DNA from 3 places in the Novosphingobium sp. RL4 genome. Region 2 is predicted to be linked to each of the others. Evidence: riboswitches for the same ligand, from Rfam matches in the RefSeq annotation. Region 2 holds a riboswitch; each other region holds the start of a gene.

Region 1 (3,269 bases), 360 kb from region 2:
GTTCCTCGATCCGGGCGTGCAGGCCTTCGCCTTCACGTTCGGCTGAGGAGGCGGCGCGCCGTTTCGGCCCGTCATGCGGGGCTCAGCCGTAGGAAGGGTCTTCCAGCGCGTTCATCCAGGCGGGACATTCGTTCTCCACGCCGCCACGGAACGAAGCGCTGTTGAAGGACAGGAAATCGTGCGCGGCGTCGCGCGCGGTCATCGATGCGGGGATACGATAGCTGGCGGCAACCGCATCGCCGCAGGTTGCCGTCCATCCGGCGATATCCCGTTCGCGCTGCATCCACAGCTGGACGAGCCAGAGGAAGTCGTGTCGCTTGTCCTGTATCGTGGGCATCCCTCGGTCCTTCAAGGTTTCGGATGCCCTAGGTTGCACAACGGCTTTATTCCCGCAATATCCGCCACTTGCGGCACAGGCCGGAAAGGGCGCCGCCCCGCCTCGTTATCCGGGAACTGCCGAAGGGCTTGCATGGCCGCTGTCTTGCCGCCAATCGGTCCGGATGCGTATTGCTCTATTCGAACCCGAAATTGCCGGAAACGTCGGCGCCGTGCTGAGGCTTGGCGCGTGCCTGGGCGCGAGCGTGGATATTATCGAGCCGATGGGCTTCGTATGGGACGATCGGCGCGTAAGGCGGGCTGCCATGGACTATATCGACCATGTCACGATTACACGGCACGCCAGCTTCGATGCCTTCAGGGCCGATATCGGGCTGAGCAGGCTGGTGCTGTTCACGACCAGGAGCAGCCATTCGGCCTATGAATTCGGATTCAGGGCAGACGATGTCCTGCTCTTCGGAAAGGAGAGCGCAGGGGTGCCCCCCTCAGTGGCGGATGTCTGTGATGCGCGCGTGCGCATACCGCTGCGGCCGGAGGTGCGCTCGCTGAATCTCGCCACGTCGGCCGCGCTCGCGCTTGGCGAAGCCCTTCGCCAGACCGCGACTTTGCCGGGGTGACGGCTACCCGGCCCGCTTTCCCGGCGCGGCGGGCGAAAGCATCGCCGTAACAATACCTCACCTGCCAATACACTCTTGAACACATTTCTTGCGTGGGTTAGCGGACTGCAACCGTTTCCTTCTTTCGAAGGCGGCGGGCAAGATCGCGCCGGTGCCTCGAAAGAGGCTTAATAGGGAACGCGGTGAGAGGGCTTCGGCCTTCGAATCCGAGGCTGTCCCTGCAACTGTAAGCGGTGAGCGCGATGCATATCGCGGCAGGCCAAGGAGCCTGGCCGCAGCCACTGGGCCGGACGCTAAATCCTGCGAGGCCTGGGAAGGCCGTGCATCAAGCGATGACCCGCAAGCCAGGAGACCTGCCGGCGTCTGGTCGCTCTCGCTTTGGTCCAGGGGATGGCCGAGGCCCGGTAATTTTTCCGTCTGAGCGACGAACGAGCGGTGGAAGCCGCATCGGTTCGTGTCGCGGTCGCCTCGGGCGTCCGGCCGATGGCGCGTGCCGACCGTCTTGGACGGCACGCTTCCACCCCCAGTCGCAGGCGCCGGGGGAATTGTTATGCAAATCAACACAAAGGCGGCATTCGCCCGCCTCGCCATGGGCGGGATCGTCGCGCTTGCCTCCGTTCCGGCTCTTGCCGGCGAAGTGGCTTCGGACGGGTCGGCTTCGGATGGCGGCAACAGCGAAATCCTGGTTTTCGGACGGGGAGAGACCAACATCGGCGAAGCCCATGCCGCCAGCGAAGGCAGCGTGGCAGGCTCCGACCTGCTGGTCCGTCCGCTGCTGCGCGTGGCCGAACTTCTCGAGGCTATTCCCGGCATGGTCGCCGCCCAGCATTCGGGCAGCGGCAAGGCGAACCAGTATTTCCTGCGCGGGTTCAACCTCGATCATGGTAGCGATTTCACGACCTATATCGACGGCGTGCAGATGAACCTGCGGACCCATGGTCATGGGCAGGGGTATCTCGATCTCAACGGTTTGATCCCGGAGATCGTTGCGCGTGAAGACTTCCGCAAAGGGCCTTATCGCGCGGACGGCGGCGATTTCGCCTTGGCGGGCACGGCCTACATGACGACGATCGCCGGCTTCGACCGCCCGTGGGTTTCGCTTGAGGGGGGCTCCTACAACACCGGCCGTCTTGCGGCGGGCGGCACGATCAAAGGGCTTGGTTCCGGCGATCTTACGGTGGTGGGGCAGGCGAAGCGCTATGACGGGCCGTGGCAGCAGGAGGAACACCTGCGCCATTATGCGGGCTTTGCGAAGTACAGCATGCCGCTGGGCGAAGGTGCGCTCCAGGCTTCGCTTCATGCCTACCACGCAACATGGCGTCCAACCGAGCAGATTCCCGAGCGGATCGTCGGTTCCGACATATGCGCTGACGTGTTCTGTTCGCCCGACCCGACGGCGCGCGGCCGGACCACGCGGTTCGTCGGCAATGTGGGGATCACGCAGGCGAGCTGGAGCGCCAACGTCTACGCCCAGTATTACGACTGGAACATGTATTCAAACCCGACTTATGCCGATCCCGACGGGACCAGCGGCCAGATCGACCAGTTCGACAAGCGCTGGGTTACCGGCCTCACGGCACGCAAGCACTGGAATCCGGCGCCGGAACTGGAACTCTCCATCGGCACCGAGAACCGCTTCGACCATATCGGCAGCGTTGGCGTGAATCGCACGGAAAGTCGCGAATTCCTGTACTCGCTGGGCCGTTATCACGTCGAGGAACTTTCCGGTGCGATCCATGGCGAGGCAACCTGGCAGCCGTTGGCGGGCCTGCGCCTGACGGGCGGTCTGCGGGGCGACTACTATCACTATTCCGTGCGCGCCAGAAACGCAGCGGCGGAAGAGCTTGGTGAGGGAAGCGGGCACGATTCGATCGTTTCGCCCAAGTTCTCGGCGGCCTATGAAGTTACCCGGCAGTTCGAACTCTATGCCAACTGGGGGCGCGGATTCCACTCCAACGATGTGCGAGGGGCGGTGAATGCCGAAACGCCGGTGCCTGTTCTGGTACGCGGCACCGGCAAGGAGCTGGGCGCCCGTTTCCAGACGGACGGTTTCTCGCTGACAGGAACCTACTGGTGGCTCGACGTTGGAAGCGAACTGCGTTTCGTCGGTGATTCCAACGCGGTCGAGCCGACCGGCGCCAGCAAGCGTCATGGCTACGAACTTGTCGCTTTCTGGCGGCCGCTGCCCTGGCTTGCGCTTGATGGCAACTATACCGCCAGCCGTTCGCGATACGACAATGGCGACCGCATTCCCAACGCCTTCGAGAATGCAGCGTCAGCGGGGGCGTCCATCGTGCTGGACCCGTGGGAGACGAG
Region 2 (3,269 bases):
GCCCAGCTGTTCCTCGAACAGTTCTTCCAGCGGGCTTTCGTGGTCCAGCATCGGATCGGCCGCGCGGGCGGCTGCCAGTGCTGCCTCGTCAGTGGCGAAACGGCCGGCCGCGACGGCATCGGCGTCGATCAGGGCGACCACGCCGTCAACCGTGGCGCGGGTGCGGATGTCGGGCCACTGGAAGGCCTTCACCAGCGGCTTGGGCAGGGCAAGGCCGCTGGTCTCGATGATGATGTGATCGGGCCTGTTCTCGCGGTCCAGCAGCTTCTGCATGGTCGGCAGGAAATCGTCGGCGACGGTGCAGCAGATGCAGCCGTTGGCCAGTTCGACGATATCGTCTTCCGGGCAGGCTTCGTCGTTGCAGCCCTTCACCAGTTCGCCGTCCACGCCGACATCGCCGAATTCGTTGATGATGAGGGCAAGGCGGCGGCCCTTGGCGTTTTGCAGCAGGTGGCGGATCAGCGTGGTCTTGCCGGCGCCCAGAAAGCCGGTGATGACGGTGGTGGGAACTTTGCTCATGTGTCGTCTCCCGCGCGCCAGCGACCTGAAGCGGCGGGGCTTTCCGCCGCGACCTGCGACGATTGCGGCGTGCCGCGTCGGACCGGCGCACGGGCGCCCGACACGGCATGCCGCTGCGGCCCCGGCCGCATGCATCACGTCGCTCAGACGGAAGAGTTACCGTGCCTTGGCCATCCCCTGGACCCGGGCAAGAGCGACATCGACGCAGGCAGGTATCCTGGCTCGCGGGTCAGGGCGGGATGCACGGCCTTCCCAGGCCTCGCAGGATTTAGCGTCCGGCCCAGTGGCTGCGTCGGGAAGCGATTGTCCCGCCGCGAATGTGCATCGCGCTCACCGCTTACAGTTGCAGGGACAGCCCCGGAATCGAGCAAACTCTTTCGAGCAAAACTCTACCGGGTTCCCGTATTAAGCCCCTTGCGGGGCACCGGCGCGATCTTTGCCCGCGGCGTCCTGAAGGGCGAAACGGGCCCTGCGGCGATTAGCCGGGCAGGCCGCTGCCCGCAAGCCCCCCGGCAAGGCCAAGCGATTGCAGCCGCCACCTGCCGCTGAACGAAAACACGGTATGCGAAAGCGGCGCGATGTCTATCGCGAGCGTGGTGGAAAGCGGCAGGCAGAGCGCATGGGAAAGCGCCGCGCGCACGATCATCGGGTGCGTGATCCCGCAGGCCGGGCCGTCGTGACGGGCGATCTCGTCCATCCATCGGCCGATCCGCTGCCGGGCGGTTTCCATCGATTCTCCCCCCGGAGCGCCGCCAAGCGGGTCTGCGATCCATGCCGAGAACGCGCCGGGTTCCTCCTGGTGCACTTGCGCAAAGGCGCGGCCGGACCAGCGGCCATGATCGATATCGGCCAGCGCGGGTTCCGTCCGCCCGATAATGCCCATCGCCCCTGCGGTCTCGGCAGCGGCGATGGCGGGGCTGGTGAAGGTGCTATCGCGGAAGCGATCGTTCAGCGCGGTGCGCGCCGCATCGCGCAGCCCGCCCTCGTCCAGCGGTTCGTCAGGCCCTGCAAAGCCGCCGTGACGGGCCGGGGCCGTGGCGGCGATGCAGATCAGCAGGAGGGTCGTCGCCAAGGCCTGAATTCCATCGAGGTCGTTGACGCCGCCGGTAACCCGGTCCTAAGGGAAGGCGTCGAGGATTGAAGAAGCCGGTGGAATTCCGGCGCGGTCGCGCCACTGTAATCGAACGGGAACTTCCCCGTCGAGAGCCAGACCTTCCGCCTTGGCACAGATTTTCCGGGGACGCGCAATCCCGCCAAGGAGCATGAGCATGGCTGTTTCCGCCGCAATTTTCGATGATACCTTCATTCCGGTCGAAGGCGGCAGCGCCATCCCGATCGAGGACATCGCTCCCTGGGCCGTGCTGGGCACGCTGCTGGCCCTTATCTTCCTCTATTTCGTGAGCACCGAGCAGGGCGCTTTCTCCCTGTTCCAGGGCATGTACGTTCACGAATTCGTCCACGACGGCCGGCACCTCCTCGGTTTTCCCTGCCACTGAGGTAACGTCATGACCCGTCAATTGCTTTGGCGCGGAATGCTTGCCGGCATTCTGGGCGCGCTTCTGGCCACGCTTTTCGCACGCGGTTTCGCGGAACCGCAGATCGACCTCGCGATCGGTTACGAGGAAGATCATGCGGCCCACGGCGCTCTGCCCGATCACCCGGCGCCCGATCATGCTGGAATGGCGATGGCATCTGCGCCGCTCGCACACCCGCATCCGGCGGACGAAGAGGAACTCGTCAGCCGCGATACCCAGAAGGGGGCCGGCCTCGTTACCGCGCTGGCGCTTTACGGCGCGGCGGTGGGGGGCATCTTCTCGCTGGTCTTCGCATACGGCTATGGCAGGATGGGCCATCTCGGCCCGCGCAGCTTCGCACTGCTTCTGGCGGCGCTGACTTTCGTGCTGGTGGTGGTGGTTCCCGCGATCAAGTATCCGCAGACCCCGCCGGCCGTAGGCAAGCACGAGACGGTGGCGCTGCGCACGGCTGCCTATTTCGGCATGATCGCGCTGTCGCTCGGCGCGGCCGTGGTTGCCGGGCGCCTTCGCGGCAGGCTGGCGCGGCCGGGCAGGGGCTTCGATGCCACCCTGCTGGCTTTCGTGGTCTATCTCGGGATGGTCGGCCTAGGCCAGTTCCTGCTTCCCGCGATCAACGAAGTGCCTGCCGATTTCCCGGCGGTATTGCTCTGGAACTTCCGGCTCGCCTCGATGGGAACGCAGCTCGTGCTGTGGGCCACCATCGGACTGGCTTTCGGACTATGGGCGGAGCGCGTGCTCAGGCGCCAATCGGCCTGAGCACGGCCTGCCTCCCTGAAGGCTTGCTCACTCGCTCCGGTTGCCTGCCCCCGTGGGCGCCGGGCGCAGCGGCGCGCGGCTCAGCTCGTTACCGGCGCGCGTGGTCTTCTTCAGAAGTTTCAGGAAGATATCCTGTTCTTCTGATGTGAGATGAGAGACGATGTCGTCCTGCACCTGGTCCACCCATGGCGTTGCCGCGGCCAGAGCCTCGCCGCCCTGCCGGCTCAGCATCAGCACGCGGGCGCGGCGGTCGGTCGGGCTGACCTCGCGTTCGACCAGCCCTTTCTGCACGAGCCGGTCGATCACGCCGCCGATCGTCACCCGGTCATAGGCGATCATGCCCGCCAGCGTCTGCTGGTCCAGCCCCGGATGATCGCGCAGGGTCAGCATCGCCGCATATTGGACCGAGGTCAGGTCAAGCCCGGCCTCGGTCATGCGCGATGTGAAGCGCGCCACGGA
Region 3 (3,269 bases), on a different replicon from region 2:
AGTGCATGTAGCTCGCGGTGAGCGAGCCCTGCCGGAATATCCGCTCGCCCTTGCGCCCGTCCGGCGTGCGGGCGAGCGCTGCGGGTTCAAGGCCGGTTTCCAGCATGGAGTAATGGAACGTGTGGCCGCGGACTGCGTGGCCGCCGAGTTCGGCTTCCTGCATGCCCAGTGCGGCAAGCCGGGGCTGCATCCTGGCCTGCGCAGGCAGCAGGCCCAGCATCGGCGCACTCGTGCCTGATGCGTCCTCCAGCCGTTCGCAGGCGTAGAGCATGCCGCCGCACTCGGCGAGGATCGGGCGTTCGGCCAGGAAATGCTCCCGTATGGCCCCGATCATCGTCCGGTTCGCGGTGAGCGCACAGAGGTGAAGTTCGGGATAGCCGCCGGGCAGCCAGAGCGCGTCGCATTCCGGCAGCGCCGTGTCGCGCAGGGGCGAGAAGAATGACAGCCGGGCGCCCGCGCTTTCGAGAAAGGCGAGGTTGGCCGGGTAGATGAACCCGAACGCCTCGTCCCGGGCCACGGCGATGCGCCGGCCCGCCAGCGAGGGCGGCGGAGCGGCGCAGCGGGGCGCGGCCGGAAAGGACACCGGTTCCGGCAGCCACAGGGCGCTTTCGGGCAGGAGATCGGCGGCGCGGTCTATCCGCGCTTCGATATCGGGGACTTCACCGGCCTGTACCAGTCCGAGATGACGTTCGGGCAGGCCGGCACCCTCGTCGCGTCGCATCGCGCCGAGCCATTGCACGCCTTCCTTCAGGCCGCGTTCCAGCAGTTCGGCATGGCGTTCGCTGCCCACGCGGTTGGCGAGCACGGCGGCGAGGGTCACATCCTCGCGGTAAGTCGCCAGACCGTGGACGAGCGCGCCGAAAGTCTGCGCCATGGAGGAACCATCCATCACCGCCATCACCGGAAGGCCGAAATGCCGGGCGAGGTCGGCGGAGGACGGGGTGCCGTCGAACAGGCCCATCACCCCTTCGACAAGGATCAGGTCGGCCTCCAGCGCCGCTTCGTGCAGCAGCGCGCGGCACTGGTCTTCGCCGCACATGAACAGGTCCAGCTGGTGGACGGGCGCGCCGCTGGCGATCTCGTGGACCATCGGGTCGAGGAAGTCCGGCCCGCACTTGAACACCCGCACCCGGCGCCCGGCACGGACATGGCGGCGGGCGAGGGCGGCGGTCACCAGCGTCTTGCCCTGTCCCGAGGACGGCGCGGCGACGAGCAGGGCGGGGCAGGCGGTCATCGGGCAGCCACCGCGCGGAGGCACGGATATCGCCCGGACGGAAAGGCTCGGCAGTGGTGCATGATGGTTCGGTTCCCCCCTTCCGGCGGCCGGACCTATGGCACTTCGCAAGGCTGCGCAAGCAGCGCGCTCTTGCACGCCAGACCGCCACCCGATAGGGCCGCCGCTGCGACAGGTTCCCCGCGAGGGGATCAAAAGGGAACGCGGGTTCAAGACCCGGGCTGCCCCTGCAACTGTAAGCGGAGAGCCGTGCGGCCATTTCGCCATTGGGGGTGCAAATCCCTGAGAAGGCGGCCGAAACGGCATTGACCCGTGAGCCAGGAGACCTGCCTGCCGCAGTCGTTCTTCGACCGGACAGGGTGAGCCGGGCGAACGGGGCTATCCTCGCGCAACGACAGCCACTGCCGTGCCGGCTCCCGGCGCGAAAGGGCCTGTCGTCGCCTGCCGAACGACTGCCGCCTTTCGCGTGAGTGCCGACCCGGCCGGGTTCGACGCTCGCTTGAAGGACATGCCGTGAACTGCCGAATACCCGCCGCCAGCACCCTTGCTCTTGCGCTGGCCTGTCACCCTCTCGCGGCGCTGGCCGAGGAGGCCGATGCCGCGTCCTCCGGCGAGCGCATCGTCGTTACCGCGCTGCGCACGCCGGTTGCGGCCGACCGCGTGGCCGATACTGTCACCGTGCTGGACGAGGCGCAGATCGTCGCCGCCCAGCCCATCGCGCTGACCGACGCGCTGCTGCGCACGCCCGGCATCAGCCTGTCGCGCAACGGTGGCTACGGCACCACCACCTCGCTGCGCATTCGCGGCGCCGATGCCGGGCAGACCGTCATGGTGATCGACGGGATGCGCCTGTCCGATGCCTCCTCGACGGCGGGGGGATACGGTTTCGCCAACCTGTTCGTCGACGATATCGACCGCATCGAGATATTGCGCGGCCCGCAGTCCATCCTGTGGGGCAGCGATGCCATCGGCGGGGTCGTCAATGTCAGCACTCGCCGTCCCACCGAGCCGCTGGAAGGCAGCTTCGCGCTGGAGGCCGGAACCCACGATACCGTTTCGGCCCGCGCCGGGATGGGAGGCACCTCCGAGGCGATCGACTGGCGGATTTCGGCCTCCCGCTTCACCACCGACGGCATCTCGGCCCGCTCCAACGGCACCGAGGACGATGGCTACCGGCGCAGTTCCGCAAGCGGCACCATGACCTTCCGCCTTGCGCCGGGCGTCTCGCTGGACCTGCGCGGCTACTGGTCGGATTCGAAGAACGATTTCGACGGCACCTCGGGCGATTCACGGGCCTATGGCCGGACCGGGGAATGGTCGGGCTATGCCGGGCTCAATTTCGAACTGGCGGGCGGCAGGCTGGCCAACCGCGTCGCCGTGCTCCAGACCGAGACCGACCGCGAGAACTACGACCCCGCGCGGACGATCCGCCCCATCACCTTCGACGCCCATGGCCGCGTGCGCCGCTTCGAGTACCAGGGCACTTACGCGTTCGCGGACGAGGTGCAGGTCGTGTTCGGCGCCGAGCGCGAGGAGCAGCGGATGACCACCGCCTCGCCCTCCAACAGCACGGCGGCCTATGTTCTCACCCCCACCACGGCGGATACGGACAGCGTCTACGGCGAACTGCGCCTGACACCGCTGGCCGGGCTGACGCTCAACGGGGGCGCGCGCTACGATCACCAGTCGCGCTTCGGCGGCAGCACGGTGTTCAGCGCGGGCGCGGTCTATACGCCCAACGCCGGCGCCACGGTGCTGCGCGCCAGCTATGACGAGGGTTTCAAGGCGCCCTCGCTCTATCAGCTGTTCAGCCTCTATGGCGCGGCGGATCTCAGGCCCGAGAAGGCCAGGGGCTGGGAAGTGGGCGCGGAACAGGGTTTCGGCGAAGTGCTGCGCCTTTCCGCGACTTGGTTCGAGCGGGACACCGACAACCTGATCGATTTCGCCTATTGCCCGACCAGCGGCGCCCTGCCGGACGTGTGCTACGTTCCCGGCACCACGACATCGCGCTTCGGCTATTACGCCAACGTCAAGG

What was found. A riboswitch is a leader RNA that binds a small molecule or an ion and turns the genes downstream of it on or off. The one in region 2 is predicted to bind cobalamin.
Region 1: it holds a riboswitch for cobalamin, as region 2 does, so the genes downstream of both, U9J33_RS19420 (TonB-dependent receptor) here and U9J33_RS18060 (CbtB domain-containing protein) in region 2, are expected to answer to the same signal.
Region 3: it holds a riboswitch for cobalamin, as region 2 does, so the genes downstream of both, U9J33_RS16635 (TonB-dependent receptor plug domain-containing protein) here and U9J33_RS18060 (CbtB domain-containing protein) in region 2, are expected to answer to the same signal.

The regions. Positions count from the first base shown of each region.
Region 1 covers NZ_CP141945.1:500,168-503,436, reverse strand. Annotated here, with positions in the region: gene U9J33_RS19435 (cytochrome c biogenesis protein DipZ) at 1-46, shown strand, start outside; gene U9J33_RS19430 (hypothetical protein) at 83-337, opposite strand; gene U9J33_RS19425 (tRNA (cytidine(34)-2'-O)-methyltransferase) at 501-953, shown strand; cobalamin riboswitch at 1,086-1,329, shown strand; gene U9J33_RS19420 (TonB-dependent receptor) at 1,504-3,269, shown strand, end outside.
Region 2 covers NZ_CP141945.1:142,784-146,052, forward strand. Annotated here, with positions in the region: gene cobW (cobalamin biosynthesis protein CobW) at 1-519, opposite strand, end outside; cobalamin riboswitch at 709-963, opposite strand; gene U9J33_RS18055 (histidine phosphatase family protein) at 998-1,591, opposite strand; cobalamin riboswitch at 1,627-1,751, shown strand; gene U9J33_RS18060 (CbtB domain-containing protein) at 1,806-2,015, shown strand; gene U9J33_RS18065 (CbtA family protein) at 2,025-2,810, shown strand; gene U9J33_RS18070 (MarR family winged helix-turn-helix transcriptional regulator) at 2,838-3,269, opposite strand, start outside.
Region 3 covers NZ_CP141944.1:3,464,678-3,467,946, reverse strand. Annotated here, with positions in the region: gene U9J33_RS16640 (cobyrinate a,c-diamide synthase) at 1-1,234, opposite strand, end outside; cobalamin riboswitch at 1,391-1,583, shown strand; gene U9J33_RS16635 (TonB-dependent receptor plug domain-containing protein) at 1,748-3,269, shown strand, end outside.